Regions from separate parts of the Streptomyces sp. NBC_00038 genome, predicted to be linked through region 1. Evidence: riboswitches for the same ligand, from Rfam matches in the RefSeq annotation. Region 1 holds a riboswitch; each other region holds the start of a gene.

Region 1 (7,655 bases):
TCCCCGACGGCCCGAAGCCCGACCCCGCCGGGTCGCACTTCGAGCGGCGGATCCGGAGTTTTCAGCCGCGGCGGAGCCGGGTGACGACCGGGCAGGCGGACGCGTTGCAGCGGCTGTGGCCCAAGTGGGGGCTGGACATCGACGGGCAGCGGACACTGGACCTCGCCGAGCTGTTCGGAAGCGATCGCCCCGTCGTGCTGGAGATCGGCTTCGGCATGGGCGAGGCCACCGCACAGATGGCGGCCGAGGACCCGGAGACGGGGATTCTGGCCGTCGACGTCCACACCCCCGGCCAGGGCAACCTGCTCAATCTCGCGGAGCAGAACGGCCTGTCCAACATCCGGGTGGCCAACGGCGACGCGATCATCCTGCTCAGGGAGATGCTGACGCCGGACTCCCTGAGCGGCCTGCGCGTGTACTTCCCCGACCCCTGGCCCAAGAAGCGCCACCACAAACGACGACTGATCCAGCCGGAGTTCCTCAACCTCGCCGCGACCCGCCTCAGGCCGGACGCCCTCGTGCACTGCGCGACCGACTGGGAGCCGTACGCCGAACAGATGCTCGAAGTGCTGAGCGCGCACCCGGACTTCGAGAACACCCGGCCCGACGGCGGTTACGCGCCACGTCCGACGTTCCGCCCCCTGACCCGTTTCGAGGGCCAGGGACTGGACAAAGGCCATGTGGTGAACGACCTTCTGTTCCGACGCGTACAGCACCGGGACCAGCAATCCGTCGGCGACTGAACCCGGAAGACGGCGCCAGGCTCAACACACCGTCGCGGGCAGCGCCCCTCCCTCGTTAGGGTCAATGCCGTGGCCACCTGCCCTCCGTACCCGACGCACCCCACCGGCCCGGCCGACGGTGCACCGCGGAGGCATGCGCACTGGTGGCAGAGAAAGTGGGTGCGGTACGGCGCGCTGGTCACCCTGCTCGCGATCTCCGGGCTCGTGATCCTGGCCCTGGTCCGCCGGCAGACCGGCACCGAGGGCTTCCTGGTCGGCCTCGGCCTCGCCGTGTTCCCCGTCCCACTCCTCGTCGCCGCGTTCCGCTGGCTGGACCGCGTCGAACCGGGCCCCTGGCGGAACCTGCTCTTCGCCTTCGCCTGGGGCGCGTGCGCGGCCGCGCTGATAGCGATCGTCGCCAACAGCTTCGCGACCAGATGGATAGCGACCGCGACGGCCGACCCGACCAGCGCCGACACCCTCGGCGCGACCGTCATAGCGCCCATCGTGGAGGAGTCCGCGAAGGCGGCGGCCGTCCTGCTGGTCTTCCTCTTCCGCAAGCGGGACTTCACCGGGATCGTCGACGGGGTCGTCATCGCCGGGGTCACCGCCACCGGCTTCGCCTTCACCGAGAACATCCTCTATCTCGGCACCGCCTTCGGCACCGACCAGCTCAGCGGCGACAGCGGGCTGGCATCCGTCACCGCCGCGACCTTCTTCGTGCGCGTGGTGATGTCCCCCTTCGCGCACCCCCTGTTCACGGTCCTGACCGGCATCGGCTTCGGCATCGCGGCCCTGTCCGCCGAACACCACCATGTGCGCCGCGTCCTGCTGCCGCTCGCCGGACTCCTGCTCGCCATGGGCATGCACGCCATGTGGAACGGCTCGTCGAGCTTCGGGGAGTTCGGGTTCTTCGCGGTGTACGCCACGTTCATGGTGCCCGCGTTCGCACTGCTGACCTGGCTGGTCATCTGGACCCGGCAGCGGGAACTGCGCACGGTGCGTGCGGAGCTGCCCGCCTACGCCGCCGCCGGGTGGCTGTCCGCGTCCGAGCCGTACGTGCTCGGCTCGATGCGCGCGCGCCGGCTCGCCCGCGAGTACGCCGCCCGCCACCCGGGAGGCAGGCCCGCCGCCCGCTCCGTCGCCGAGTACGAGGCGTACGCGACCTCGCTCGCCTTCCTGCGGCACCGGGCTCGCGACGGCCGCGCGGGCCCCGACTTCCTCGTACGGGAACGGAAGTTGCTACACGAGCTGTGGCTCCGCCGGGAGGTGGCGCGCCCCGCCCTGGCGTACGCGGCACGGGCGACGGCTCCGGTTCCGGTGCCCCCGCCCTGGCCCGCGTACGGCTACGCGCCCACGTACGGCCGGCCCCACCCAGGGCCCTACGGGACCGCGGCGCCGTATCCCACGTACAACCCGTACCGCTCGTAGCTTCCTCGCGAGGGGAAGCTAAGCCGTTACGCCGACGCCTCCGTCAGCCTGCCCAGCTCCGCGTCCGTGAGGACAAGGTCCGCCACCCCCAGCAGCGCCGGAAGCTGCTCGACCACCCGTGCCGAGGCGATAGGTGCCGCGACCGTCGGCTGGGCGGCGAGCCAGGCCAGGGCGACCGTGGCGACCGGGACGTCGTGGGCCTGGGCGGCCTCGTCGAGCGCGGCCAGCACGCGAAGGCCCCGCTCGGTCTCCAGGTGCTTGCCCGCGCCCGCCGCACGCGGGGAGTCGACCGTCGTACCCGGCCGGTACTTGCCGGTGAGGAAGCCGGCCGCGAGGGCGGAGTACGGGACGGCCGCCAGGCCCGAGCGGGAGGCGATGTCGCGCAGCGGGCCCTCGTAGGTGTCGCGCGAGACCAGGTTGTAGTGCGGCTGGATGGCGACGTAGCGGGCGAGGCCCTCGCGGTCGGAGAGGTCCAGGGACTCCTGGAGCCGCTCGGGCGAGATGTTGGAGGCCGCGATGTTCCGGACCTTGCCCGCCTTCACCAGCTCGTCGAGCGCGCCGATGATCTCCTCGACCGGCACCTCGGGCTTGTCGAAGTGCGTGAAGTAGAGGTCGATGTAGTCGGTGTCCAGGCGGCGCAGGGAGGCGTCGGCGGCGGCCTTGATGTTGACGCCGGACAGCCCCGGATAGTCGGGGTGCTGGCTGACCTTGGTGGCGATCACGACGTCGGCCCGGTTGCCGCGCGCCTTGACCCACTTGCCGATGATGGTCTCGGACTCGCCGCCCTTGTTGCCGTCGATCCACGCCGAGTACGAGTCGGCCGTGTCGAGGAAGTTGCCGCCCGCGGCGGCGTACGCGTCGAGCACGGCGAAGGACCGGGCCTCGTCGGCGGTCCAGCCGAAGACGTTGCCGCCGAGGGCGAGCGGGAAGACCTCGAGGCCGGACGAGCCGAGCTTGCGAAGAGAAGTCATGCCCGACTTCAACGTCCCAAGTGGATGGATGTATTCCGCACATACCTGACCGGCGGCTCTGACGCCGGGGGGGTGCCGTCAGAACCGCCGGGGATCAGGGAACGTACACGCGAGAGAACGTACGCGGCAGCCCTGAAGAACTGACCTGTCAGGGATTGATGCCCTTGCTCTGCAGCCAGGCCATCGGGTCGATCCCGGTCGCGGCGCCGTCGGGGTGGACCTCGAGGTGCAGATGCGCCCCGGTGACATTGCCCGTCGCACCCACGCGCCCGATGACATCACCGGTGGCGACCTTCTGCCCCACGCTGACGCTGATCGACGACTGGTGGGCGAACCAGAGCTCGGTGCCGTCGTCGAGCGTGAGCACCGTCTTGTAGCCGTACGACCCGTCCCAGCCGGCCTGGGTGATCGTGCCGCTGTGGATCGCCTTGATCAGCGTGCCCGTGGGCGCGGCGAAGTCCAGACCGGTGTGGTAGCCGGAGGACCAGAGGGCGCCGGCCTGACCGAAGGTCGAGGTGATGGTGTACGAGGAGGTCGGCAGCGTGTAGCTCTTGGCGAGCTCGGCGAGGCGCTCGGCCTCGGCTTTCGCCGCGGCCTCTTCCTCCGCCGCCTTCTTCGCGGCGGCTTCCTTGGCCTCGGCCGCCTTCTGCTCCGCGGCGGCCGCGTCGGCGGCCTTCTTGACGGCGGCGGTCTGGGCGGCCTGCTGGGCCGCGGTGTCGGCCTGGTCCTGCTGGGACTCGGCTTGCTGCACGATGCGGGCGCGCAGGGCCTCGCCCGCGTCCGTGGTGCCCTGCTCGGTCTCGGCGCTGGTCAGGCCGGCGCTGGTGAGCGGGGTGGTGGAGCCCACTGCCTCGTCGTCGGAGGTGTCGTCCGAGAGGATCGTGCTCACGGACGGCAGGTCGGGCAGCGAGATCGAGACCGGCGGCTTGTTGGGCGCCGCGGTGGCCATGCCGCCCGCGCCGACCGCGGCTATGACGCCGACGCCCAGAACGGTGGAGCTGCGCGCGAGTCCGCCGCCCCCGCGCTGCTTGCCTACGCGGTGCCGGCCACGGACGGGACGGAGGGAGTCCTCGGTGGGATTCCACTCCTCCCGGGGGCCCTCGTCTTCTTTGCCGTAAACGAAGGTGTGCGTTTCGCTCGGCGGATACGAGGTTGCCTGGGCAGGCGGGTTGGACGCCACGTGGGCGTGCTCCTTTCCTTCCTTCTCGCCTACCGGGTTAGCTGACGGGTTCGGAGCAGGAAGGTCTCCTACGCGCGTCATTCGCGGTGTTCCCACTGCGAAAGACGCTCGATTCACCCCAAGTTGGTGGTTCCCCGGCTCCCTTGCGGGATTAGGCGCGTGCGCACGGAGCCGACTCTCGTGACGGCTGGGACGACCGCGCTGCGTTATCGAACGTTAATAGACGCGGGCACTGGATTCCAAGCCGTTCGGACTGATCATTAACGCTTCTGGCCAGGACTTACGGGTCATCACAGGCGTAAAACGGGCGAGTTGACCACACCTCATCAGTCACAACACTCTTGACGGTGTGTCAGTTGTTATGCGGAGGGGCGTCACTCGATCACCCCCGGTGACAACGAAGCCAAAACCCTCCGGGCCAGACCCTTCGGCGCCGGAACCTCTCACGGTCGCCGTACCGCGAGCAGCGCCATGTCGTCCGTCGTCCTGCCGCCCGAGTGCCGGCGGACCTCGTCGGCGAGTGCGGTCAGCAGCGCGCCGGGCGCGGGGAAGGTCCGTCCGGCGAGGAAGGCCGCGGGATCGTAGAAGCGCCCGCGCCCGTCGCGGGCCTCGGACAGCCCGTCGGTGTGCAGGAGCAGCGTGGCCCCCTGCGGGAACTCCGCCTGCTGCGCGCGGTCGGGCCCGCCGCCCAACTCACCCAGCCCGAGCGGCAGTGCGGGCTCCCCGGCGTCGAGCGTGACGAGCGCGCCGTCCGCGTGCAGGAGCAGCGGCGGCGGATGGCCCCGGTTGACGATCCGTACGACCTCCTCGCCGCGCGGGATCTCCGCGAGGACGGCCGTGGTGAACCCCTCGAAGGCGTCGAGGCCCTCGCGCCGGGTGCCCTCGCGCGCCAGCGCCCGCTCGAGCCGCCCGGCGACCGCCTCCAGGCTCGCCTCCTGCTCGGCGGCCTCCCGGAACGCCCCGATGACCACGGCGACCGCCGCCACGGCGCCCATCCCCTTTCCGCGTACGTCGCCCACGACCAGCCGTACGCCGTACGGGGAGTCCTGCACCGCGTACAGGTCCCCGCCGATGAACGCGTCCTCCTGCGCCGCCTCGTACCGCGCCGCGACATCGAGCGCGCCGATCCGCTCGCCGGGCTCCGGCAGTACGGCGCGCTGGGCGGCCTCGGCGATCTCGCGGACGGAGGCGAGGCGTGCGTTGCCGCGCCGGACGAGGACGTTGATGAGGACGGCCAGGACGGCGGCTGTCAGCACCGTGGCCATCTCGGTGGCCGACTCGGCCTGCCGGACGAGGCCGAGCCTGATGTGGACCGCGAGCGCCGCCACGAAGGCCGCGGCGCCGGTGAGTACGGTGCCGCGCAGCGAATAGAGGGGAGCCGCCACGAGCGGGGCGGCCGTGAAGAGGGGCCCGCCGGTGAAATCCCTCGGCGTGAGGTCCTCGTACAGGGCACCGGCGACGATGAGCAGCGCGGGGAGCACCCGGACGAATCTGCGTGTGTACGAGATCCTGCGAGGGTTCGCTCCCGCCGACCGGGCCTGCAGTCCGTCGCCCGGCCCGGGATCGGGCACGGGCACGGGGTCCCCGGGCAGCCGCCCGCCGGACCGGTCGTAAGCGGGGTCGTACGAGCCATCGCGCGGGTCGGACGGATCCCCCGCCCGCTGCGTACCTGCTCGCTGCCCCACCCGTCCAGGTTTCCCGGAGCGGGGTCGGGGGGCGACCGCTGTGGGCCGCACGGGGGACACCGGCCCCCACCGGAAACACCAAGGGCCGGAACTCGTGAATCCGAGTTCCGGCCCTTGGCCTTCAGTAGCGGGGACAGGATTTGAACCTGCGACCTCTGGGTTATGAGCCCAGCGAGCTACCGAGCTGCTCCACCCCGCGTCGTTAAACCCAACTATACGCCACTCGCGGGACACCCAGTACCAATGTCGCCGTCACCCCTCAGTCGGCCGGATTCCCCGCGTGCGTGAGCGTCTCCCAGGACACGAACAGATCGTCCGTACCGGCGGGCCGCGTCTGCTCGGCCAGCCGGTGGGCGGCCGGGACGTGGACGTCGAGCCGGTCCTCCAGGTGGTTGAGCGCGACCTCCAGGTCGGGCCCCATGTTCCGGTCGACCCGCCCGCCGCACAGCCACGCGGGCGCCGTCTCCCCCATCTGGTACCTGGAGTGGAAGTCGAGCGCGGCCTTCAGCCGGTCCTTGACGCCGCGGTAGAGGTCGACGCCCTGGTGCCAGGCGGTCTCGGCGATGTGCGCGGTGGCGGCGAGCGAGTATCCGACGTGCTTGAAGTTGCGGCAGGTCTCCTGCGAGACCCCGTCCGTGTACCGCTGCTGCCCGAACCAGTACGTGGTCAGCTTCTGCGGGGTGTCGACGGTGCTGCCGACGGGCGTCAGCGGCACCTTCCCGTCCTTGGCCAGGTAGAAGTACGCGGGCACACGCTGCCGGAAGCGCTCGACGGCGTCGTCGAACGCCTTGTGGTCATCGAGGAACACGGCGATGCCGATCGCGGCATCGGTCATGACGAGATCCCAGTTCCCGTTGAAGTCCGGGACTTTCCTGCTGACTTCGGGCAGGTAGGCGGTCCGCAGCATGCCCTCGAACCGTGCGACGCCCACCGCAGGCCAGACGGCTCCCGTGTGCCGTACGATCTCTCCGGCCCGCGCCCAGGTGGACCCGGCCCACGCGGTCTGCAGGCCGGCGTTCCCCGCCGTGTGCTTCTTCACCTTCCCCGACCAGGCGTCCATGATCTGAACCGCCTTGTCGGCGTGCTCCTGCTTGCCCGTGATGCTCCACAGCAACGCCTGCGTGTACGCCGCGATGGCGTCCTCGCGCTCCTCGACGCACCCGTGCCCGGCCTTGCTGCCCGGCGGGCAGTCGACAGTCGCGTAAGGCTTCGCCTGGTACTTGTACGACCCGTACTTGCTGTCCCGCATGTCCAGGAACGCCTGCAGCCACGGCTGCCTCCCCGCGTCCACGTGCTCGCGTACGGCGGCCAGCTGATCCTTGCTCACGAGCACCCCGGGATGCTCGAACGCCGCATCCTGGGGCCGCGCCCGCACCGACCGCGTCTGCCCCGACACCCCACAGGACGCCACCAGCCCGACCACCACCGGCGCCAACAGCACCGCCGTCACACGCCGCCCCACTGAACCCATCGCTACTCCTGCCTCCGAGTCGGCTCAGGAGCAGCCTGACGCGTGGGGGGAGGGGCCGCAGGATCTCTTAGGCCGCCTGGGGCGGGTGGCTTTTTTCGCCCCCTCCGCCCCTTCCCGTCCCGTTCCTGGGGGCTGCCGCCCCCTGACCCCCGCTATCGGCCTGGACGGCCTCGTCCTCAAACGCCGGACGGGCTG
Region 2 (7,655 bases), 2.8 Mb from region 1:
CGGGCGGACCTGCGAGGCCTGATAGCGCAGCAACTGGGCGTCGTCCGCGATGAAGACCAGGTCCTCCTCGCCGGTGCGCAGCTCGACCGCGCCGACGATCCGGTCGCCGTCCTTGAGCGTGATGACCTCCAACTCCTCCTTGTTCGAGGGATAGTCGGGGACCACGCGCTTGACGACGCCCTGCTCCGTGCCGATCGCCAGGCCCGGCGACGACTCGTCGAGCGTCGTCAGGCAGATCACCGTCTCGTCCGCCTCCAGGGAGGACAGGAACTCCGAAATCGGCGCGCCTCCGGAGAGGTTGGGCGCCGATGCCGTCTCCGGAAGTTGCGGGAGGTCGATCACGTTCAGCCGCAGCAGGCGACCGGAGGAGATCACCGCGCCGATCTCGCCGCGAGCCGTGGCGGGCACCGCGGAGACGATCAGGTCGTGCTTGGTGCGCTTGGCCTCCTCGGCTTCTCCGAAGGGGTCGCCATTGGCCGTACGGGCGAGCAGGCCCGTCGAGGACAGCAGGACCCGGCACGGGTCGTCCGCGACCTGGAGCGGGACCGTCGCGGCGGTGGCGCCCGCGGACTCCAGGAGCACCGTGCGCCGGTCGGTGCCGAACTTCTTGGCCACCGCGGCCAGTTCGGTGGAGACCAGCTTGCGCAGCTCCGTGTCCGAATCCAGGATGCCGGTCAGCTCGTCGATCTCGCCGTTGAGCCGGTCGCGCTCCGTCTCCAGTTCGATGCGGTCGAACCTGGTCAGCCGGCGCAGCGGCGTGTCCAGGATGTACTGGGTCTGGACGTCGCTGAGCGAGAAGTGCTCGATCAGACGTTCCTTCGCCTGCGCCGAGTTGTCGCTGGAGCGGATGAGGCGGATGACCTCGTCGATGTCGATCAGGGCGACGAGGAGGCCCTCGACCAGGTGCAGCCGGTCGCGCTTCTTGGTGCGGCGGAACTCGCTGCGGCGGCGTACGACCTCGAAGCGGTGGTCGAGGTAGACCTCGAGGAGCTCCTTGAGGCCGAGGGTGAGGGGCTGACCGTCCACCAGCGCCACGTTGTTGATGCCGAAGGACTCCTCCATCGGCGTCAGTTTGTAGAGCTGTTCCAGGACCGCCTCGGGCACGAAGCCGTTCTTGATCTCGATGACCAGGCGCAGGCCGTGCGTGCGGTCCGTGAGGTCCTTCACGTCGGCGATGCCCTGCAGCTTCTTGGCGCCGACCAGGTCCTTGATCTTGGCGATCACCTTCTCCGGGCCGACGGTGAAGGGCAGTTCGGTGACGACGAGGCCCTTGCGCCTGGCCGTCACGTCCTCCACCGACACCGTGGCGCGGATCTTGAAGGTGCCGCGGCCGCTCTCGTACGCGTCCCTGATCCCGGAGAGGCCGATGATCCGGCCGCCGGTGGGCAGGTCGGGGCCCGGGACGTGCTTCATCAGCGTGTCCAGGTCGGCGCCCGGGTAGCGGATCAGGTGGCGGGCGGCCGCGATGACCTCGCCGAGGTTGTGCGGCGGCATGTTCGTGGCCATGCCGACGGCGATGCCCGACGCGCCGTTGACCAGCAGGTTCGGGTACGCCGCCGGGAGGACGCCCGGTTCCTGCTCCTGGCCGTCGTAGTTCGGCGCGAAGTCGACCGTGTCCTCTTCGATGGACTCGGTCATGAGCGACGTGGCGTCGGCCATCCGGCACTCGGTGTAACGCATGGCGGCCGGCGGGTCGTCGTTGCCGAGCGAGCCGAAGTTGCCGTGGCCGTCGACCAGCGGCAGGCGCATCGAGAAGGGCTGGGCCAGGCGCACCAGCGCGTCGTAGATCGACGAGTCGCCGTGCGGGTGGAGCTTACCCATGACCTCGCCGATGACGCGGGCGCACTTCACATAGCCGCGGTCGGGGCGCAGGCCCATCTCGTTCATCTGGTAGACGATGCGGCGGTGCACCGGCTTGAGGCCGTCGCGGGCGTCCGGCAGGGCTCGGGAGTAGATGACCGAGTACGCGTACTCGAGGAAGGAGCCCTGCATCTCGTCGACGACGTCGATGTCGAGGATGCGCTCCTCGAAGTCGTCTGGCGGCGGGGTCTTCGTGCTGCGGCGGGCCATCGCTGCTGCGACTCCTTCACAGTCTCTGCCGGGGCATGAACGGGTTCTGACGCGCACCATTGTGGACCGCCCCACTGACAACGCGGACCACGACCCGTCCGTTGAGGGCTTTCGAGGGTCCGTCGAAGGGGCGTTCGCCGTTCGCGATTCTCGCTCTGGGCGTAGGAGGCGCGGGAACTTCGCCAGCTGTCCGCGCGCTTGCATACAGTGGCAGGACCGACAGGAAATCCGTAGTTTTCCGCGATCGAAGGGACGTACATGCCCATGGGTCACACGGCCACAGCTGAGGCAGGCTCCGGCGGGCTGACAGCGACCGAGCACCGCCTGGCCAACGGCCTGCGCGTGGTGCTCTCCGAGGACCACCTGACCCCGGTCGCCGCGGTGTGCCTCTGGTACGACGTCGGCTCGCGCCACGAGGTCAAGGGGCGTACAGGACTCGCCCACCTCTTCGAGCACCTGATGTTCCAGGGCTCGGGACAGGTGAAGGGCAACGGCCACTTCGAGCTGGTGCAGGGAGCCGGTGGTTCGCTGAACGGCACCACCAGCTTCGAGCGCACCAACTACTTCGAGACCATGCCCACCCACCAGCTGGAGCTCGCCCTCTGGCTGGAGGCGGACCGCATGGGCTCGCTGCTCGCCGCGCTCGACGACGAGTCCATGGAGAACCAGCGGGACGTCGTCAAGAACGAGCGGCGCCAGCGCTACGACAACGTGCCCTACGGGACCGCGTTCGAGAAGCTGACCGCGCTCGCGTACCCCGAGGGCCACCCGTACCACCACACCCCGATCGGGTCGATGGCCGACCTGGACGCGGCCACCCTGGAGGACGCCCGCGCGTTCTTCCGCACCTACTACGCGCCCAACAACGCGGTGCTCTCGGTCGTCGGGGACATCGACCCCGAGCAGACGCTCGCCTGGATCGAGAAGTACTTCGGTTCCATCGCCGGGCACGACGGCAAGCCCGCCCCGCGCGACGGCGCCCTGCCCGACACCATGGGCGAGGAGCTGCGCGAGGTCGTCGAGGAAGAGGTTCCCTCGCGCGCGCTGATGGCCGCCTACCGGCTCCCGGAGGACGGTACGCGCGCAGGTGACGCTGCCGACCTGGCGCTGACCGTCCTCGGTGGCGGCGAGTCCTCCCGGCTCTACAACCGGCTCGTACGCCGCGACCGCACCGCCGTCGCTGCCGGGTTCGGCCTGCTGCGGCTCGCCGGAGCGCCCTCCCTGGGGTGGCTCGACGTGAAGACGTCCGGCGATGTCGAGGTCCCCGTCATCGAGGCCGCCGTCGACGAGGAGCTCGCCCGGTTCGCCGAGGAGGGTCCCACGGCCGAGGAAATGGAGCGCGCCCAGGCCCAGTTGGAGCGCGAGTGGCTGGACCGGCTCGGCACGGTCGCGGGCCGCGCCGACGAACTGTGCCGGTACGCCGTCCTGTTCGGCGACCCGCAGCTCGCCCTGACCGCCGTGCAGCGCGTCCTCGACATCACCGCCGAGGAGGTCCAGGAGGTCGCCAAGTCCCGCCTGCGCCCCGACAACCGCGCGGTACTCGTCTACGAACCGATCGCCGCTGAAGACGCTGAAGACACCGACGAGGAGGCGGCGAAGTGACCGAGCTCGCCACCATGGAGTTCCACCCCCAGCCGCAGGCCGGCGAGGCCAGGCCGTGGGCCTTTCCCGCACCCGAGCGAGGCACCCTGGGCAACGGCCTGACCGTGCTGCGCTGCCACCGCCCCGGCCAGCAGGTCGTCGCCGTGGAGGTGCTGCTCGCCGCGCCGCTGGAGGCCGAGCCCGCGGGCCTCGACGGCATCGCCACGATCATGGCGCGGGCCTTCTCCGAGGGCACCGACAAGCTCTCCGCCGAGGAGTTCGCGGCCGAGCTGGAGCGCTGCGGCGCCACGCTCGACGCGTACGCCGACCACCCCGGCGTACGCCTGTCGCTCGAAGTCCCCGTCTCACGCCTCCCGAAGGCCCTCGATCTGCTCGCCGACGCCCTGAGGGCACCGGCGTTCGCGGACAGCGAGGTCGAGCGGCTGGTGCGCAACCGGCTGGACGAGATCCCGCACGAGACCGCCAACCCGGCCCGCCGCGCCGCGAAGGAGCTCTCCAAGGAGCTGTTCCCGGCCACGTCGCGCATGTCGCGCCCGCGCCAGGGCACCGAGGAGACGGTCGAGGCGATCGACTCGGGGGCCGTACGCGCCTTCTACGAGAAGCACGTACGCCCCGCCACGGCCACCACCGTGATCGTCGGCGACCTCACCGGAGTCGACGTCGACGCGCTGCTCGCCGACACGCTCGGCTCCTGGACCGGTTCGTCCGCCGAGCCGCGCCCGGTGCCGCCGGTGACCGCCGACGACACCGGCCGGGTCGTCATCGTGGACCGTCCCGGCGCCGTCCAGACGCAGCTGCTCATCGGCCGTGTCGGCGCCGACCGGCACGACCGCGTCTGGCCCGCCCAGGTGCTCGGCACGTACTGCCTCGGTGGCACCCTCACCTCGCGCCTGGACCGCGTCCTGCGCGAGGAGAAGGGCTACACCTACGGTGTGCGGGCGTTCGGCCAGGTCCTGCGCTCCGCCCCGGACGGCTCGGGCATCGCGATGCTCGCCATCAGCGGCTCCGTGGACACCCCGAACACGGGCCCGGCGCTCGACGACCTCTGGAAGGTGCTGCGCACCCTCGCCGCGGAGGGCCTGACGGACGCCGAGCGCGACATCGCCGTACAGAACCTGGTGGGTGTGGCGCCCCTCAAGTTCGAGACGGCGGCGGCCGTCGCGGGCACGCTGGCCGACCAGGTCGAGCAGCATCTGCCCGACGACTACCAGGCGACGCTGTATCAGCAGCTCGCCGCCACGGGCACCGTGGAGGCCACCGCGGCCGCCGTGAGCGCCTTCCCGGTGGACCGCCTGGTGACCGTCCTGGTGGGCGACGCCGCGACGATCGAGGAGCCCGTCAAGGCCCTCGGAATCGGTGAAGTGAGCGTCGTTCCGGCGGAGTAGGACAGCAGTGCCCTTGGGGGCCCAGGAGACCACGGAGTCTCCTGGGCCCCCATTTGTCCGTATTGATAGAGAGGTTGCCTGTCTGCCCTGTGGCATGCGCTACAAAAGCCGTGATCCGTTTGTCGATTGAAAGATGTCCCGTTTAGCGTCGGTCCGGCTGTTCGTCAGGCAGTGCGCCGCACCCGCGGCACCGGACAGCCATCGCTTAGTCCCCGTACGGCGCGAGCCAGGGGAGCCGGGGACCCACACGCAGTCCCTGGGGTGAATCGGACGCCCTCCCCGGAGGTGGTCCGTAGGAGACCTTCCTGCTCCGAACCCGTCAGCTAACCCGGTAGGCGAGAAGGAAGGAAAGGATCAGCCCCTCCATGGCGTTCACCTGTGGCACAGGGAAGCACCGTCGCCCGAGCCGCGTGCAGCGCACGACCACGAACGCCATCGGCGTCGCGGCGCTCACCACCACCGGTGTCCTCGGCTCCCTGGCCGCCCCGGCGCTCGCCGCGGACAACTCCGTCGAGCAGACCGGCCTGACCCAGGCCGTCGAGATCGGTGACACGATCGCCGACCAGATCGACGCGCAGGCCGCGGCCCAGCAGCACGCCGCCGACGAGGCAGCCGCACAGAAGAAGGCCGACGAGGCCGCGAGGAAGAAGGCCGCGGAGAAGGCCAAGGAGGAGCGCGAGGCCAAGGAGCGCGCCGCCCGCGAGGCCGAGCGCAAGCGCCTCAACACCTTCGTCCCGCCGGTCACCGGCTCGTACATCTCCACCGGCTACAAGACCGGCGGCAGCCTCTGGTCCTCCGGCAGCCACACCGGCATCGACTTCCACGCCGCGTCCGGCACCTCGGTCCACGCGGTCGGCTCCGGCACCGTCGTCGAGGCCGGCTGGGGCGGCGCCTACGGCAACAACATCGTCATCAAGATGAACGACGGCACGTACACGCAGTACGGCCACCTGTCGTCCATCGGCGTCTCCGTGGGCCAGACGGTCACCCCGGGCCGGCAGATAGGCCTCTCCGGGTCCACCGGCAACACCACAGGGCCGCACCTCCACTTCGAGGCCCGGACGACCGCCGAGTACGGCTCGGACATCGACCCCGTCGCGTACCTCCGCTCGCACGACGTGAACATCTGACGCCGCTCCGGCGTGAACGTCTGATCACTCGCGTACGTACTTCACAAGGCCCCGGCTCGCACGAGCCGGGGCCTTGTCGTTTCGAACCGCTTCCTGTCCAAAAAATATCCATGGATTCCGGCCCGCCATCGGAAATTCCGAGTCTCTGCAATAGAGTCACTGAACAAGCGTCAATCGACGGCGTTTCACGGGGATTAAAGCGGAGGTCCGGTATGCGTGTTCCTGCGCACTCGGTATGCACAGCGATCCGCGACGACATCGTCGCGGGTGTCTACGAGCGCGGCAGCCGGCTCACCGAGGAACTGCTCGCGCGCCGCTACGGAGTCTCGCGCGTCCCTGTGCGCGAGGCCCTGCGCACGCTGGAGGCAGAGGGCTTCGTCGTCACCCGGCGGCACGCGGGCGCGTGCGTCGCGGAGCCGACCGAGCAGGAGGCCGGGGACCTGCTCGAGATGCGCATGCTCCTTGAGCCGCTGGGCGCCGCCCGGGCCGCGCAGCGCCGCACCGAGGCCCACCTCAAGGTGCTCCGAGGCCTGGTCAGACTGGGTCAGGAGCGGGCCAGGAGGGGCAACAGCGAGGATCTGCGCTCGCTGGGCGGCTGGTTCCACGAGACCCTCGCGCAGGCCTCCGGAAGCACCGCGCTGACCTCGACACTCGCCCAGCTGCGGCACAAGATCGCCTGGATGTACGCGGTCGAGGCGCCGGCCAACCCCGCGGAATCCTGGGCGGAGCACGGCGGGATCGTGGACGCCGTGGCGCGCGGCGACAGTGAGCGGGCGCGGGCGATCACGGCCCTGCACACCGAACGGGCGACGGCCGCGCACCGGCTCCGCTTTCCCGGCGCGGGGGATCGCCCGGACCGTGTGAGGACTTCGCAACATCCCGTAAACATGACGGGCCTGCGGCATTAACAAGAGCGCCGTATACAAAGAGGAGTAATTCGCGGGAGATTATTTATGCTGCCCGCACAATGGAATTGCGAAGGGCCCACCCGATAATTCGGGTGGGCCCTTGCCGGTGTTTTGGAGCGATGAAAACCGCCACTGCACCTCAGACGGTCTCGGGAAGCTCCTCGAGCCCCTCGGCGACCAGCTTCGCCAGACGGTCCAGGGCGACGTCCGCGCCCTCGGCGTCGGACGCGAGGACGATCTCCTCGCCGCCCGTGGCCCCCAGGCCGAGGACCGCGAGCATGGAGGCCGCGTTGACGGGGTTGCCGTCAGCCTTGGCGATCGTCACGGGGACGCCGGAGGCCGTGGCCGCCCGGACGAAGATGGAGGCGGGGCGGGCGTGGAGGCCCTCGGCCCAGCCGACGTTGACGCGGCGCTCAGCCATGTGATGCTGCCCTTCAGGTGGCTCAAGTTGTCTAGACCAGTGTCCCATATCGTGAAGCGCGTCCGGAGCGGGTGCATTCGGTGACAAACCGTCTGTTGCCGTCTGCCGCCGTCCCGGACCCCGTTGTCGGATCCCGGCC
Region 3 (7,655 bases), 4.0 Mb from region 1:
TGTACCGAGGCTCCGACACCCCCACGGCGGTGGGCCTCGCTGGTCGTCCAGCCCCTGACCGCCGTACCCCGAGGAGACCCCGTGACCGCCCCCCTGATGCTGCTCACCTGGACCGACCACGTCACCGGCCACCAGGGCTTCCTCGTGGTCGACCGGCTCGTACGAGGCGTCGCCAGTGGCGGACTGCGGATGCGGGCGGGCTGCACGCTGGACGAGGTCACGGGGCTCGCCCGGGGCATGACCATGAAAGAAGCCCTGCACTACAACCCCGAGGGCCGCTACATCCCGCTCGGCGGCGCCAAGGGCGGCATCGACTGCGATCCCCGGGACCCGGCGGCGTACGGCCTTCTGGTGCGCTACCTGCGTGCCATGCGCCCGTACATCGAGAGCTTCTGGACCACGGGCGAGGATCTCGGCCTCACCCAGGACCTGGTCGACCGGGCGGCCGAGGAGGCGGGGCTCGTCTCGTCCATCCAGGCCGTGTACCCGCTGCTCGACGACGAGGTGGCGGCCAGACGGCGGCTCGCGGACGCCTTCGCGGTCGAGGTGGACGGGATCGGGCTCGACGAACTGGTCGGCGGCTGCGGTGTCGCCGAGTCGGTGCTCGCGGCCCTGGATCGCGCCGGGGTGCCGTACGCGGGCACGCGCGTCGCCCTGCAGGGACTCGGCACCATGGGAGGAGCCACGGCTCGCTTCCTCACGCGCGCGGGGCTCACGGTAGTGGCCGTCGCCGACATCAAGGGCACGATCGCCAACCCTGCGGGCCTCGACGTCGACGCGCTGCTCGCGGCACGGGACGGGTACGGGACGGTCGACCGCTCGGCGCTGCGCCCGGCCGACCGTGAACTGCCGGGCGAGGCCTGGCTGTCCGCCGACGCGGAGGTGCTGGTGCCCGCGGCGGTCTCGTACGCGATCGACACCGTGAACCAGCGCCGGATCACCGCCCGCTGGGTCGTCGAGGCGGCCAACATGCCGGTTCTGGCGGAGGCGGAGGAACTGCTCGCGGCGCGCGGGGTCACCGTTCTGCCGGACGTCGTGGTCAACTCCGGGACGAACGCCTGGTGGTGGTGGACGCTGTTCGGCGACATCGGCGCGGACGCGGACGAGGCGTTCGCGTACACACGGCGCTCCATGCGCGCCCTCATCGACCAGACGTTGGCCCGCGCGGAGGCCGACGGGACCACACCGCGGGCCGCCGCGCACGCCATTGTCGCCGACCGGCTGCCGGCGATCGCGGAGCGGTTCGGCTGGTACGGATGACGGCGGGGACCACCGGCACGACCAGCGCGAACCATGGTGCCCCGGCTCCAACACCGCCTCTGGCGAGGGATTAGGGTTGACGCGTGGCGAGAGTGCGTTTGAACGTGGCGGAGCGGCGTGAGGAGTTGCTGCGCGCCGCCGTCGAACAGATCGAGGCGCGCGGTGTGGCGGCGGTACGGATCGCCGACGTGGCCTCGGCACTCGGAGTGAGCAACGCACTGGTGCTGTACCACTTCTCGACCAAGGAGAAGCTGGTCGCCGAGGCGTTCACGTTCGCGGCCGAGGACGATCTCGCCCATCTGCGCAAGCTGCTCGGCCGTCGTACGTCGGCGCTGCGACGGTTGCGGGCCGCGGTGCGCTGGTACGCGCCGACCGGGCAGGCCAAGGGATGGCGGCTGTGGATCGAGGGCTGGGCGGCCGCACTGCGCGAGCCCGCGCTGCGGGAGGTCACGTGCTACCTGGACAAGCAGTGGAAGGCCGCGATCATCGAGGTGATCGCGGAGGGAGTGGCCGCGGGCGAGTTCCGTTGCCCTGATCCCACCGGCACGGCCCTACGGCTCACGGCGCTGCTCGACGGGCTCGCCGTGCAGATGACGTCGTACGACGGTGCCGTGTCGCGGGCGCGGACCCACGAATGGGTGGACGAGGCGCTCGCGCGCGAACTGGGCCTTGAGCGGGAGGCGTTGACGGCGGCGGTGCGCTGAGGCGCGTACCTGAAGGGGTCTCCTCCGGAACGGCGAAACGTCGAGGGGTGGTTCGTGGTGCCGGGTCCCGGCACCACGAACCACCCCTCGCTCAGCCGCCGAGCCCGGCGCCGGACCTCGCTTCAGGCCACGGCGTCGATCCACGTCTTGATGTCGTCCGGCGAGAGCGTCCCCTTGGCCGCCACATGATCCCCGGAGGACTCGCCGCGCAGGCGACGCCCGATCCACGGGACCAGGTACTCACGCGCCCAGAGGATGTTGTCGCGCCTGGCCTCGAGAGTGCCGCGGGGCGGGAGGGGCGGCCACGGCTGGTCCGGGTCGGCCGGTACTTCGAGGCCGAGGACCTGGCCGGCCCGGAGCGCGACGCGGGTGTGGCCCTCGGGTGACAGGTGCAGGCGGTCGCCGTCCCAGGCGCGGCGGTCCTGAATCGTCTTCAGGGACCACAGGTCGAGGACGTGGCAGCCGTACCGGTCGGCGATGGCCCGGATGTGCCCGTTGTACGTGGCGATCTTGCCGCGCATGTGTTTCAGCACGGGCACGCCACGGGTGTCGAAGCCGGTCGTCACCATGACGGTGCCGACATGGGAGGTGAGGTCGGCGACCGCGCGCTCGAAACGCTCCGCGACCTCGTCGGGGTCGACGCCTGGCCGGATGATGTCGTTGCCGCCCGCACAGAAGGAGACCAGGTCGGGCGCGAGCTCCTTCGCCCGCGAGAGCTGGTCCTCGACGATCTGGTCGAGCAGTTTGCCGCGCACGGCGAGATTGGTGTAGTTGAAGTCGCCCTCGGGCTGCCGGTCCGCGAGAAGTACCGCGAACCGGTCGGCCCAGCCGACAAAGGCCCCGTCGGGCCCGGGGTCGCCGACGCCCTCGGTGAAGCTGTCCCCCACCGCCACGTACGACCCGATCACTGATCTGTTGACACTCTTCGAATCGTCTGCCACAACGACCCATGATTCACCTTCGGGTGTGAGCTACGCGACCGTAGGAAGGGGTTGACGGGTGGTGAGATAAGCCACTCATAAAGTCTGGGTCAAGCTCGGAATAAGGGCCTTTCAGGGGTGGTTGAACAGCCGCCACACCTGGAGTTGCCCGTTGTTCCACCACTGGACCGTGGAACCGTCCGACAGGGCCCCGATCGTGAATCCAAAGGAACGCGGCGCGTCGACCACGACACACCGAAGGCCGGACCCCGGGGATCGTGGGGTCCGGCCTTCGGAGATGAGGGAGAGGCGTCAGCCGACGGTGACACCGTGCGAGCGCAGGTACGCGACCGGGTCCACGTCCGAGCCGTAGTCCGGCGTGGTGCGGATCTCGAAGTGCAGGTGCGGTCCGGTGACATTGCCGGTAGCGCCGGAGAGGCCGATCTGCTGCCCCTCGGTCACGGTCTGGCCCGCCGAGACGGAGAGGGAGGACATGTGGGCGTACTGCGAGTACTGGCCGTCGGCGTGCTGGATGACGACCTGATTGCCGTACGCGCCGCCCCAGCCCGCCGAGACGACGGTGCCCGCGGCGATGGACTTGATGGTGGTGCCGGTCGGGACCACGAAGTCCACGCCGGTGTGGTAGCCACTGGACCACATGCTGCCCGCGGTCTTGTAGGCGGTGCCGACGGTGGCGCCCTCGACCGGCATGGTGTAGCCGGAGCTGCTGGCGGTGTCGGTGGCCGGGGCCGTGGTCTCGGCGGTCGTCTTGGTGGACGACTCGGAGGACTTGGACGACTCGGCGGACGACTGCGACTTGGCGGACGACTCAGCAGAGGAGCTCGACGCGGCCTTCTTGCCGATCGTCAGCTTCAGGCCGGGGTGGATCAGAGCCGGGTCCTCGCCGACGGCCTTGCGGTTGTCCGAGTACAGCTTCTTCCAGCCGCCGCTGACACTCTGGTCGGTGGCGATCTTCGAAAGAGAGTCGCCCGCCTTTACCGCGTAGGTCTTCGTCGCGGTCTTCTTGGCGGCGGCCGGAGCAGAAGCGGCGGCCTTTTCCAAAGCCGTCGCGGCCTTTTCCTGAGTGGAGGAAACCGTGGCCGTCGGAGTAGCCGCATGGGCGCCGGTGGCTCCCATCAGCGGCAGCGCGAGCGCGGCGCCACCCGTTCCGGCAACGGCGATCGAGCGCGTGAAACGCTGGGACTTGGGACGGCGGTGCTTACCCTTCGCGGGCATGACGAATTCCTCTCCGGCGCCTGCGAGGTGAGCTGTCGGGTGCGGGCTGGAGATGCCCGGCCGCGTGGCTGCGCGGCTATACCCCTAGCCCGTTCCGGAGACCGGAACAGGCGTCGTACCTGTGGGTCCCCCGCTCCTGCCACATACGGGTGAGTGCGGATTCCGGGCGGCGGCAGGATTGGGCGTCCGTCCGGATTGAGGGCGAACGTAAGCGAAATGAGAGCGCGTCGACAACCATGTGCGCTTTCTGTGGACGTCACCCTCTTGATCCTTGCCGGAATTCCCGTCACCCTCTGTGGACAGATGACCTTTCCGCCCTCTCAAATAGCCCGGGAATTCGGGCGGGTTGACAAAAAGGGGTCGCAACACATCGTCACGAATATGACGCTGCTCACGCACGTCGGCCCACGGCACCTTATTCCAGGGCCAGTTGGAATGAAGCAGCTAATTCGGACAGAACAGTCACATGCGACGCAGGCGGATAACCGTCGCATCGAGATCCCCGCGCAGCCCCGTCCGCACCCCGTGATGCAGCAGCACCGCACCCCGGTGCACTTCGCCCGTTTCGCAGCACTCGTACGCTTGTGTCGGGTCGAGTCCGCGCAGTCGGAGCGGCGCGACCGGCTCACCGTGGCGCTGGGCCTGGAGCCAGGCGAGGACGACGGTCTCGTCGCCATGGACGTACTGCACCGCACTCAGCCCGCCCTCCGGGGGCCGCAGCCGATAGAGGTCGCCGCGCTGCACGACGGGCCGGATCTCCTTGTACAGCTCCACCCAGTCCCGCGCCTCGGCAAGCTCCTGCTCACTCCACTCGCTCAGGTCGCCGCCGACGCCGAGCACCCCCGCCATCGCGCTCACGAACCGGAAGCGCAGCGAGCTGACCCGCCCGTTGAGCTGCGTGTTCGGGCTGTCCGTGACCCAGGCGGCCATGATCCGGGCCGGGTGGATCTGACTGAAGCCGTCCTGGATCGCGAGCCGGTCGAGCGGGTCGGTGTTGTCGGAGGTCCACACCTGGTCCGTACGGGCCAGGACACCCAGGTCGATACGGCCGCCACCGCCCGAGCAGGACTCGAACGCGACACCGGGGTGCGCGGCCCGCAGCCGGTCGAGAAGGCCGTACAGGGCCTCCACGTGCGCCACCCACAGCTTCTGCGGAAAGCGCTCGCCCGGCCAACCCGCGTCCGTGAAACAACGATTGAAGTCCCACTTCACATAGTCGATGGGAGCACTGGATAGCAGTCCGTGGAGCTGCTCCCACAGGTACTCCTGGACGTCCTGGCGCGCGAGATTCAGTACGAGCTGATTGCGGTACTCCGTCCTGGTTCGCCCCTGCTGGAACTGCACCCATTCGGGGTGCGCGCGGTACAGCTCGCTGTCCGGATTGACCATTTCCGGCTCGACCCAGATGCCGAACCGCATGCCCAGCGCGTGTACGTCCTCGGCCAGCGGCTTCAGACCGGCCGGGAAGCGGTCCGGATTGGGCGTCCAGTCACCGAGCCCCGCGCGGTCGCTGGTGCGCGCCCCGAACCAGCCGTCGTCGACCACGAACAGCTCGACGCCCATGGCCGCGGCCCGCCGCGCGAGCTTGCGCTGCTGATCCTCCGAGATACCGAAGCCGGTGGCCTCCCAGGAGTTGTAGAGCACGGGCCGGTCCTGCTCCGCGTCCGGGATGACATACGTACGCTGGTACGCGTGCCAGGCGCGGCTCGCCCCGCCGAAGCCGCCGTCGCTCCAGAGCCCCGCGAAGACCGGCGTCGTGAACGACTCCCCCGGCTCCAGGCGCAGCAGCCCCGAGTCGTCGTACCCGGCGCCGCCGGTGATCTGCACGCGCGCGTCCGGGAGTTGGGCCACGGAGATCCGCCAGGAACCCGACCAGCCGAGCGCGCACCCGTACACCTCGCCGCTCTCCTCGGTCGCCTCGCTGTCGAGCGCGACCCACGGCAGGTGCTGGTGCCCGGTGTGCCCGCGCCGACTGCCGATGACCTTCTCGCCGTAGGTGAGGTGCGATCGCACGAGCCGGGACTCGGCCGCCCACCGCCCGTGCAGCTGGGACAACCGCCAGCCGTCACGCTCGGGCAGTGTCCAGGTCGCGGAGTCGGCGCGCAGCAGCTCCAGTGCGGGCCCCGCGTTGACGAGGCTCACCCGGCGCTCGACCACATCGCCGCGCATCCGGTAGTGGAGGGTGATGCCGAGCCCGGAGTCGGAGAAGCGCAGCCGCAGCTCGTCCCCGTCCGTCTCGTACTCCTCGAAGCGCCACTCGGTCCCGCGCCGCTCGTCCGTCCGTACCGACAGGGCGGGGCGTGCGAAGCGGGGGCCGCCCTCGACGGGGTACTCCTCGCGGCCGTCGAGCGGGGACTCGAACGGCCAGTACTGGGGTGCGGGCAGGGCGGCGAGCGCCTCGGCGTCGGTGAGCGTGATGCGCGGGCCCCAGTGGAGATGCAGTAGCTCGTCGAGTTCGGTGAGCCGCAGTGCGTAACTGCTCGTCGGTCCCGAGAGAAGCCAGGTACGACCGTCCGCGCCGATCTCCGCCATCAGTCCCCCACAGATACGAACAGGTGCGATCAGGTACCAACATCATCACGCGCTCCAGGCCCTGGAAGCAACGCCTCCGCACCTGGGAAGACGGCGCCTGTGGACAACTCATTGCCCCAGGTACCCATGTCGTATCGTCGATAGCGCAACGTCCGTCGGCGGGCGACGCCGAGCAGCGCCGACGGTTTATTGGGAGGAGTCCCCGTGACGCAGCAGATCCCGTCGACCGAGCCCGAACTGGCCGCAGTGCGCAACTTCCGCGATGTGGGCGGCCTGCCCACCGTGGACGGCCGACGGGTGCGGTACGGGGTGCTGTTCCGCAGCGGCCACCTCGCGCACGCCACCGAGCAGGACGCCGAGTTCCTCTCCTCCCTCGGCCTGCACACGATCTTCGACTTCCGCAATGCCTCGGACCAGAAGCTGGAGGGACCGGACGTCGAGCTGCCCGGCGTGCGGAACGTGAACCTTCCGCTGACCGACCCGGCCGACGGCTCCGAGTTCTGGAAGATGGTCCGCGACGGCGATCTCGACCAGCTGCGCGCCCTCCTCGCGAACGGCAAGGGGGCGAACCGGATGATCAACTCCTACCGCGCCATCGTGAAGCAGCGCACCGCGGAGCACTCCCAGGTGCTGCACTCCCTGGCCGAGGACAGCGTGCCCGCCCTGATGCACTGCGCCGCGGGCAAGGACCGGGCCGGCCTCTCCATAGCCATCACGCTCCTCGCCGTCGGCGTCGAGCGTGAGGCCATCGTGGCCGACTACCTGGAATCGAACGCGGCGCACCGTCGCTACAAGGTCCACCGCAGCAGCACCTCCGACTCCGCGTACTCCCCGGAGGTCATGGAGCTGCTCAGCCCGCTCTTCGACGCGCGTGCCGAATACCTGGCGGCGGCCTTCGAGACGATCGAGGAGACCTGGGGCGGAGTCGACGCCTACCTGGAGCAGGGGCTGGGGATCACCCCGGAGCTGCGGGACCGGCTGCGCGAACGGCTCCTCGACTGAC
Region 4 (7,655 bases), 680 kb from region 1:
TCGAGTGCCGATACGTTCGATCACCGGCGCGGATCATCCGTCGCTGACGTCTCCGTACGTCGCTTTAGTCACTTGCTGTCACGTGAAAGGCTTCCGCATGCTCTCCGGGAACGGCCGCCATCGTCGCCCCCGTCAGGCTCCCGCTCTCATCGTCGCGGCAGGAGTGACCGGATCGGCCATCGCGATCCCGTTGCTCGGTGCCACGAGTGCGAGCGCGGCCGACGTCACCACCTGGGACCGTGTCGCGGAGTGCGAGACGGGCGCCGCCTGGAGCGACAACTCCGGTGACGGGTACTACGGCGGGCTGCACGTGACCCAGTGGGACTGGGAGAACTACGGCGGCCTCAAGTACGCCCCGAGCGCCGACCAGGCCAGCCGCTCGCAGCAGATAGCCGTCGCCGAGAAGATCCTCGACGGCCGGGGGCTCGTCGCCTGGCCCACCTGTGGACCCCTCTCCGGGCTCAGCAAGGACTCCGCCTCGGTGGAGGTCGACACGGGTGTGTCCGACGACTCGTCATCCGACACGTCCACTTCGGACTCCTCGGACTCTTCGGAATCAACCGACTCATCTGGTTCGACCGACTTGTCCGCATCGTCCACCCCCTCGCCGTCCGCTTCGTCCTCGTCCGGCACTTCGACCAAATCCGATACTTCGGATGAGGGTGCGGGTGCGGACTCGAACGGATCAAACAGTGACGACTCGGACAAGTCCACCCAGGAGGACGGCTCTTCGAGTACGTCCGACAGCGCGACGACCGGCGCCGGGCGGCACCGTGGTGACACCGCCACCGAGGGTGCGACCGACAGTCGTACGGACAGCACGTCCGGGCGGCACGCCTCGCGTGAATCCGACGCGGCCCGCGATGTCGTCGACGGCTCGTACGTCGTCCGCGCCGGAGACAGCCTCTCGGTCATCGCCGACGCCCTTGGCCTCGAAGGCGGATGGACCGAGCTGTACGCCGAGAACGAGGAGACGGTCGGCACCGACGCGAACCTCATCCTCCCCGGTCAGAGCCTTGCAGTTGATGTCGAACCGGGCGAAAAGTAGCGGGAGTTCACGTCATGGTTCGCCATGGAATGTCCGGTTTGGCGAGAATGAGAGATGGATCTCAGACCCCCTGATCGTCTTTGAAATTCCGCCGATCGCCTGCCTACGGTCGTGACCGCTCGCCACAGCGGGCCCCGACGGACGCAACGCCGAATCCTGCCAGCGGCCGTACGGGAACAGTCGTCGCGTCAAGCGCCGTAGGCAGGAGCGGGGGACCCAAGGTAAGTGCCGCGCCCGGTAGTTGACCGGGAGTGGCTTGGGGTGAAGCCGTGTGCCGAAAGGTGCGCGACCGGGCACTCACCCGCCCGAACCCGACAGCTCACCTCGCAGGCGTCGGTGAGGGGATCACTTCATGCTGCGTTCGTGCAAGGGCAAGCACCGTCGCCCGTCCAAGGTCACCCGCATTGCCACGCTCGCCGGGGTGACCGGCGTAGCCGTCGCCGCCCCGCTCATGGCGTCCGGCACCGCCTCCGCCGCCACCACCTCCGAGTGGGACACCGTCGCCCAGTGCGAGTCCGGCGGCAACTGGGCCATCAACACCGGCAACGGTTACTACGGCGGTCTGCAGTTCTCCTCCTCCACCTGGTCCGCGTACGGTGGCAGCGCTTACGCCGCCACCGCCGACCAGGCCTCCAAGTCCCAGCAGATAACCGTCGCCGAGAAGGTCCTCGCCGCGCAGGGCAAGGGCGCCTGGCCGTCCTGCGGCACGGGCCTGTCGAGCGCCGCGTACGACGGTGGCACGAGCGACTCCTCGTCGTCCTCGTCCTCCTCCTCGTCGAGCAGCGAGCAGAGCACCACTCCTTCGCAGCAGTCGAGCACGCCCACCGCCACGACCAAGGCCGCTGCGACGAAGACCGTCGACACCCCGACCGGCAAGAAGGTCAAGAAGGGTGACGGCGAGTACAAGGTGAAGAAGAACGACACCCTCAGCTCCATCGCCGAGGCGAAGAACGTCAAGGGTGGCTGGCAGCAGCTGTTCAAGCTGAACAAGGACATCATCGACGACGCGGACTTCATCTACCCGGGTCAGCAGCTGCACCTCAGCTGAAGCGCGAAGCCTCAAGACTGAGGAGCCATGGTTGTCGGCCCACGGCGGTCGGCTGACAACAGGCTCGCAGCTGAACCACAGCTCTCTCCTATACGTGGTCTCCATACTGAAGGCCTCGTGTGGGTCACCCCCGTCCCCACGGGCTCCCCGCTCCGGTGCGTGTTCCCCCGTACGCACCGGGGCGGGGTTTTTCATTCCCTTTTTGTTCCGATCTGGAACAATGTTTACCCTGAGTTCTGCCCAAGGGATGGTCGACCGGCTGGCCGATCCCTCCGAGCCGGTTAGGCTCATCCCGCAGGGGTCTAAAAGGCCCCCGCGTACCCGCGTCACATCCCAGAAGGAGATGCTCGTGCCGTCCATCGACGTCGTCGTAGCCCGGGAAATCCTCGACTCGCGAGGGAACCCCACCGTCGAGGTCGAGGTCGGCCTCGACGACGGCAGCACGGGTCGTGCCGCCGTTCCGTCCGGCGCCTCCACGGGTGCCTTCGAAGCCATCGAGCTGCGCGACGGTGACCCCAACCGCTACGGCGGCAAGGGTGTGGAGAAGGCCGTCCTCGCCGTCATCGAGCAGATCGGCCCGGAGCTCGTCGGCTACGACGCCACCGAGCAGCGCCTGATCGACCAGGCGATGTTCGACCTGGACGCCACCGACAACAAGGGCTCGCTCGGCGCCAACGCCATCCTCGGCGTCTCCCTCGCCGTCGCGCACGCCGCCTCCGAGGCCAGCGACCTCCCCCTCTTCCGCTACCTCGGCGGCCCGAACGCGCACCTGCTGCCCGTTCCGATGATGAACATCCTCAACGGCGGCTCGCACGCGGACTCCAACGTCGACATCCAGGAGTTCATGATCGCCCCGATCGGCGCGGAGTCCTTCTCCGAAGCGCTGCGCTGGGGCGCCGAGGTCTACCACACCCTCAAGAAGGTGCTGAAGACCAAGGGCCTGTCCACCGGCCTCGGCGACGAGGGCGGCTTCGCCCCGAACCTGGAGTCCAACCGCGCCGCGCTCGACCTCATCATCGAGGCCATCAAGCAGGCCGGTTACATCCCCGGCGAGCAGATCGGGCTCGCGCTCGACGTCGCCGCGTCCGAGTTCTACAAGGACGGCAAGTACGAGTTCGAGGGCAAGTCCCGCTCGGCCGCCGAGATGACCGAGTACTACGAGGAGCTCGTCTCCGCGTACCCGCTGGTCTCCATCGAGGACCCGCTGTACGAGGACGACTGGGCCGGCTGGAAGGTCATCACCGACAAGCTGGGCGACAAGGTCCAGATCGTCGGCGACGACCTCTTCGTCACCAACCCCGAGCGCCTGGCCCGCGGCATCGAGGAGGGCTCCGCGAACGCCCTGCTCGTCAAGGTCAACCAGATCGGCTCGCTGACCGAGACCCTGGACGCCGTCGAGATGGCCCAGCGCAACGGCTTCAAGTGCATGATGTCCCACCGCTCCGGCGAGACCGAGGACGTCACCATCGCCGACCTCGCCGTCGCGGTGAACTGCGGTCAGATCAAGACCGGCGCCCCGGCCCGCTCGGACCGCGTCGCCAAGTACAACCAGCTGCTGCGCATCGAGGAGATCCTCGACGACGCCGCGGTGTACGCCGGTCGCAGCGCCTTCCCCCGTTTCAAGGGCTGACCCTCCGGGTCAAGTAGGAAGCGTCGTACGTACGTCCCCGTACTCGGTCCCGTACCGTGTGCGGGGACGTACGCACGTGACGGGTTTGTACCGGGGAGGCGGGACTCATGGCCGTGAAGGACCGGGACCGGTTCTCCACCGCGACCAGGCTGAAGCTGCTCGGCGAGCAGACGGCGGCCCGGGTCTACCGCTCCCAGACCAAGCGGCAGGCGCGCCGCTCGCGGCTCACCGGGCGGGCGGCGCTCCTCGCCCTCGTCCTCTGTTCGCTGGTCGTGGCCCTCGCGTACCCGATAAGGCAGTACGTGTCCCAGCGCGCCGAGGTCGCCGACCTGCAGCAGCAGCGCGAGGAGGCCCGTGCGCGTGTCGAGCAGCTGCGTGACCTCAAGGCTCGCTGGCAGGACGACGCGTACGCGGAGCAGCAGATCCGGGACCGGCTGCACTATGTGATGCCGGGGGAGACCGGGTACATCGTGATCGACCCGGACGCGGCGAAGCAGTCCCGCGCCGGCCAGGGGGCGGCCGACCGTCCCTGGTACGCCAACGTCTGGGACGGTGTGGACAAGGCCGACCGTTCCGACGAATGACAGTTGACAGATATTGAAATCTGTCATCTGTCATTCGATATCTGATAGCTGACCACGGAAAGACAGCACCCAGGCATGCAAACGCCCCCGCCGACCACCCCCTACACCGAGCCGACCGACGCGGACGTCGAGGCCTTCAAGCAGCAGCTGGGGCGACCGCCGCGCGGGTTGCGCGCGATCGCGCACCGTTGTCCCTGCGGTCAGCCGGACGTGGTGGAGACGGCGCCCCGCCTTCCCGACGGGACGCCGTTCCCGACGACGTACTACCTGACGTGTCCGCGTGCCGCTTCCGCGATCGGCACGCTGGAGGCCAACGGGGTCATGAAGGAGATGACGGACCGTCTGGCGAGCGATCCGGAGCTGGCCGCCGCGTATCGCGCCGCTCACGAGGATTACATCGCGCGGCGTGACTCCATCGAGGTCCTGGAGGGCTTTCCCAGCGCGGGTGGCATGCCGGACCGGGTGAAGTGCCTCCATGTGCTGGTGGGTCATTCCCTGGCGGCGGGTCCGGGCGTGAACCCGCTGGGCGACGAGGCCATCGGGATGCTGCCGGAGTGGTGGCGCAAGGGGCCCTGCGTGACGTCGTCGGATGACGACACCCGGCAGCTCGGCGCCGAGGCGGCCCCCGCCGCCGAGGAGGCCGCCAAGTGACCCGTGTCGCCGCCGTCGACTGCGGTACGAACTCGATCCGGCTGCTCGTGGCGGACGCGGACCCGGAGACGGGTGAACTCGTCGACCTGGACCGCCGTATGACGATCGTGCGGCTCGGTCAGGGTGTCGACCGGACCGGGCGGCTCGCCCCGGAGGCGCTGGAGCGGACCTTCGCCGCCTGCCGTGAGTACGCGGCGATCATCAAGGAGCACGGGGCGGAGAGACTGCGGTTCGTGGCGACCTCCGCGTCCCGTGACGCCGAGAACCGGGACGAGTTCGTGCGCGGGGTGCTGGACATCCTGGGTGTCGAGCCGGAGGTGATCACCGGTGACCAGGAGGCGGAGTTCTCCTTCACGGGTGCGACCAAGGAGCTGACGGGCCGGGACGACCTTGCCAAGCCGTACCTGGTGGTGGACATCGGCGGCGGGTCCACGGAGTTCGTGGTGGGCGAGGACCATGTGCGTGCCGCGCGCTCCGTCGACATCGGCTGCGTGCGGATGACCGAGCGGCACCTCGTGCACGAGGGCAAGGTCAGTGACCCGCCGGCGTCCGCCGAGGTCGAGGCGATCCGCGCCGACATCGGAGCGGCCCTGGACCTCGCGGAGCAGACGGTGCCGTTGCGGGAGGCGCGCACGCTGGTCGGGCTTGCGGGCTCGGTCACCACGGTCTCGGCGATCGCGCAGAACCTTCCCGAGTACGACTCGGTCGCCATCCACCACTCCCGGGTCCCGTACGAGCGCGTCCGTGAGATCACCGAGTCGCTGGTGAGCTCGACGCATGCCGAACGGGCCGCGATCCCGTCGATGCACCCTGGCCGTGTCGACGTCATCGCGGCCGGTGCCCTGGTGCTTCTTTCGGTGATGGAGCGGATCGGCGCGACGGAGGTCGTGGTGAGCGAGCACGACATCCTCGACGGGATCGCCTGGTCGATCGCGTAGTGGTGGCTCGCCTCGCCGGGCGCCTCTCCTGAGCAGGTCGGACAACGTATGAGCGCGCTTCAGGGCCCTGGAAAACCTCTCGGCGACGCGCCGTCGGAAAAGTTCGTGAAGTTCTTCACAAGGAAAAAGGCCCTGTTGGGCGAGGTTTTCTTCCCCAGGGCCCTTCCGGGGGGCTCAGCAGGCCGGGAAGGGTGCTCACCGGAGCGTTCGGGGAGTGTTTCGGCCGTGTGAAACGGGGGTCGGCCCGGTCGGTTCGGAGGGCCTTCGCGGGGCCTCCGTGGACACGGAGTGGCAGCTCACGCGGTGTTGACAACGGTCCGCGTTACACGGTGGTTCCCCTCCGGCGCCATGACCTGGGTCACGTGGGCGGCGGAGTGTAGCAGAGGGTCCACCCATGCTTGTGAAGGGGCTCACGAGCGACCCCCCTGGGGCAGGTGGATACTCGATGGCATGAGCACCACGGAGCGTCCCAGGATCCTCGTAGTAGGCGGTGGGTACGTAGGCCTGTACGCAGCTCGGCGCATTCTCAAGAAGATGCGCTACGGAGAGGCGACCGTCACGGTTGTCGACCCCCGGTCGTACATGACCTACCAGCCCTTCCTCCCCGAAGCCGCCGCCGGCAGCATCTCCCCGCGGCATGTCGTCGTCCCGTTGCGACGCGTGCTGCCCAAGGCGGAGGTCCTCACCGGTCGGGTCACCACCATCGATCAGGACCGCAAGGTCGCGACGATCGCCCCCCTCGTGGGTGAGGCGTACGAGCTGCCTTTCGACTACCTCGTCGTCGCGATGGGCGCGGTCTCGCGCACCTTCCCGATCCCCGGCCTCGCCGAGCAGGGCATCGGTATGAAGGGCATCGAGGAGGCCATCGGCCTGCGCAACCACGTTCTCGAGCAGCTCGACAAGGCTGACTCCACGACCGATGAAGAGGTCCGGCGCAAGGCGCTGACGTTCGTCTTCGTCGGCGGTGGCTTCGCGGGCGCGGAGACCATCGGTGAGGTCGAGGACATGGCCCGCGACGCGTCGAAGTACTACACCAACGTGTCCCGCGAGGACATGCGGTTCGTCCTCGTCGACGCGGCGGACAAGATCCTTCCCGAGGTCGGCCCCAAGCTCGGCCTGTACGGCAAGGAGCACCTGGAGAGCCGCGGTGTGGAGATCTACCTCTCCACCTCCATGGACTCGTGCGTCGACGGTCACGTCGTGCTCAAGAACGGCCTCGAGGTCGACTCCAACACGATCGTCTGGACGGCCGGCGTCAAGCCGAACCCCGTTCTCTCCCGCTTCGGTCTGCCGCTCGGCCCGCGTGGTCACGTGGACACGCAGACCACGCTGCAGGTGCAGGGCACGGACTACATCTGGGCCGCGGGCGACAACGCCCAGGTTCCGGACGCCGCCGCCCGCAAGGCCGGTGTCGAGAACGCCTGGTGCCCGCCGAACGCCCAGCACGCGCTGCGTCAGGCGAAGGTCCTCGGCGACAACGTGATCTCCGGTATGCGGGGCTTCCCGCAGAAGGAGTACTCGCACGCCAACAAGGGTGCGGTGGCCGGGCTCGGCCTCCACAAGGGCGTCGCGATGATCGTCATGGGCAAGATGAAGATCAAGGTCAAGGGCCGTCTCGCCTGGTACATGCACCGTGGCTACCACGGCATGGCGATGCCGACCTGGAACCGGAAGATCCGCGTCTTCGCGGACTGGACGCTGGCGATGTTCCTCAAGCGTGAGGTCGTCTCGCTCGGTGCCATGGAGACTCCTCGCG

What was found. A riboswitch is a leader RNA that binds a small molecule or an ion and turns the genes downstream of it on or off. The one in region 1 is predicted to bind cyclic di-AMP.
Region 2: another riboswitch for cyclic di-AMP. It lies ahead of OG219_RS35795 (M23 family metallopeptidase); the one in region 1 lies ahead of OG219_RS22880 (M23 family metallopeptidase).
Region 3: another riboswitch for cyclic di-AMP. It lies ahead of OG219_RS40815 (LysM peptidoglycan-binding domain-containing M23 family metallopeptidase); the one in region 1 lies ahead of OG219_RS22880 (M23 family metallopeptidase).
Region 4: another riboswitch for cyclic di-AMP. It lies ahead of OG219_RS19930 (transglycosylase family protein); the one in region 1 lies ahead of OG219_RS22880 (M23 family metallopeptidase).

The regions. Positions count from the first base shown of each region.
Region 1 covers NZ_JAPELQ010000001.1:5,079,820-5,087,474, forward strand. The annotation lists gene trmB (tRNA (guanosine(46)-N7)-methyltransferase TrmB) at 1-743, shown strand, start outside; gene OG219_RS22870 (PrsW family intramembrane metalloprotease) at 813-2,153, shown strand; gene OG219_RS22875 (aldo/keto reductase) at 2,180-3,124, opposite strand; gene OG219_RS22880 (M23 family metallopeptidase) at 3,273-4,304, opposite strand; cyclic di-AMP (ydaO/yuaA leader) riboswitch at 4,316-4,472, opposite strand; gene OG219_RS22885 (PP2C family protein-serine/threonine phosphatase) at 4,748-5,989, opposite strand; tRNA gene OG219_RS22890 (tRNA-Met) at 6,115-6,188, opposite strand; gene OG219_RS22895 (alginate lyase family protein) at 6,249-7,460, opposite strand.
Region 2 covers NZ_JAPELQ010000001.1:7,927,489-7,935,143, forward strand. The annotation lists gene OG219_RS35780 (DNA topoisomerase (ATP-hydrolyzing) subunit A) at 1-2,070, opposite strand, end outside; gene OG219_RS35785 (pitrilysin family protein) at 2,329-3,672, shown strand; gene OG219_RS35790 (pitrilysin family protein) at 3,669-5,057, shown strand; cyclic di-AMP (ydaO/yuaA leader) riboswitch at 5,250-5,410, shown strand; gene OG219_RS35795 (M23 family metallopeptidase) at 5,423-6,187, shown strand; gene OG219_RS35800 (GntR family transcriptional regulator) at 6,400-7,095, shown strand; gene OG219_RS35805 (HPr family phosphocarrier protein) at 7,235-7,516, opposite strand.
Region 3 covers NZ_JAPELQ010000001.1:9,114,817-9,122,471, reverse strand. The annotation lists gene OG219_RS40830 (Glu/Leu/Phe/Val dehydrogenase dimerization domain-containing protein) at 82-1,260, shown strand; gene OG219_RS40825 (TetR/AcrR family transcriptional regulator) at 1,344-1,964, shown strand; gene OG219_RS40820 (SGNH/GDSL hydrolase family protein) at 2,087-2,872, opposite strand; gene OG219_RS40815 (LysM peptidoglycan-binding domain-containing M23 family metallopeptidase) at 3,197-4,120, opposite strand; cyclic di-AMP (ydaO/yuaA leader) riboswitch at 4,125-4,282, opposite strand; gene OG219_RS40810 (alpha-galactosidase) at 4,583-6,652, opposite strand; gene OG219_RS40805 (tyrosine-protein phosphatase) at 6,857-7,654, shown strand.
Region 4 covers NZ_JAPELQ010000001.1:4,397,672-4,405,326, reverse strand. The annotation lists gene OG219_RS19935 (transglycosylase family protein) at 98-1,048, shown strand; cyclic di-AMP (ydaO/yuaA leader) riboswitch at 1,232-1,396, shown strand; gene OG219_RS19930 (transglycosylase family protein) at 1,401-2,096, shown strand; gene eno (phosphopyruvate hydratase) at 2,440-3,726, shown strand; gene OG219_RS19920 (septum formation initiator family protein) at 3,834-4,310, shown strand; gene OG219_RS19915 (DUF501 domain-containing protein) at 4,386-4,961, shown strand; gene OG219_RS19910 (Ppx/GppA phosphatase family protein) at 4,958-5,899, shown strand; gene OG219_RS19905 (NAD(P)/FAD-dependent oxidoreductase) at 6,350-7,655, shown strand, end outside.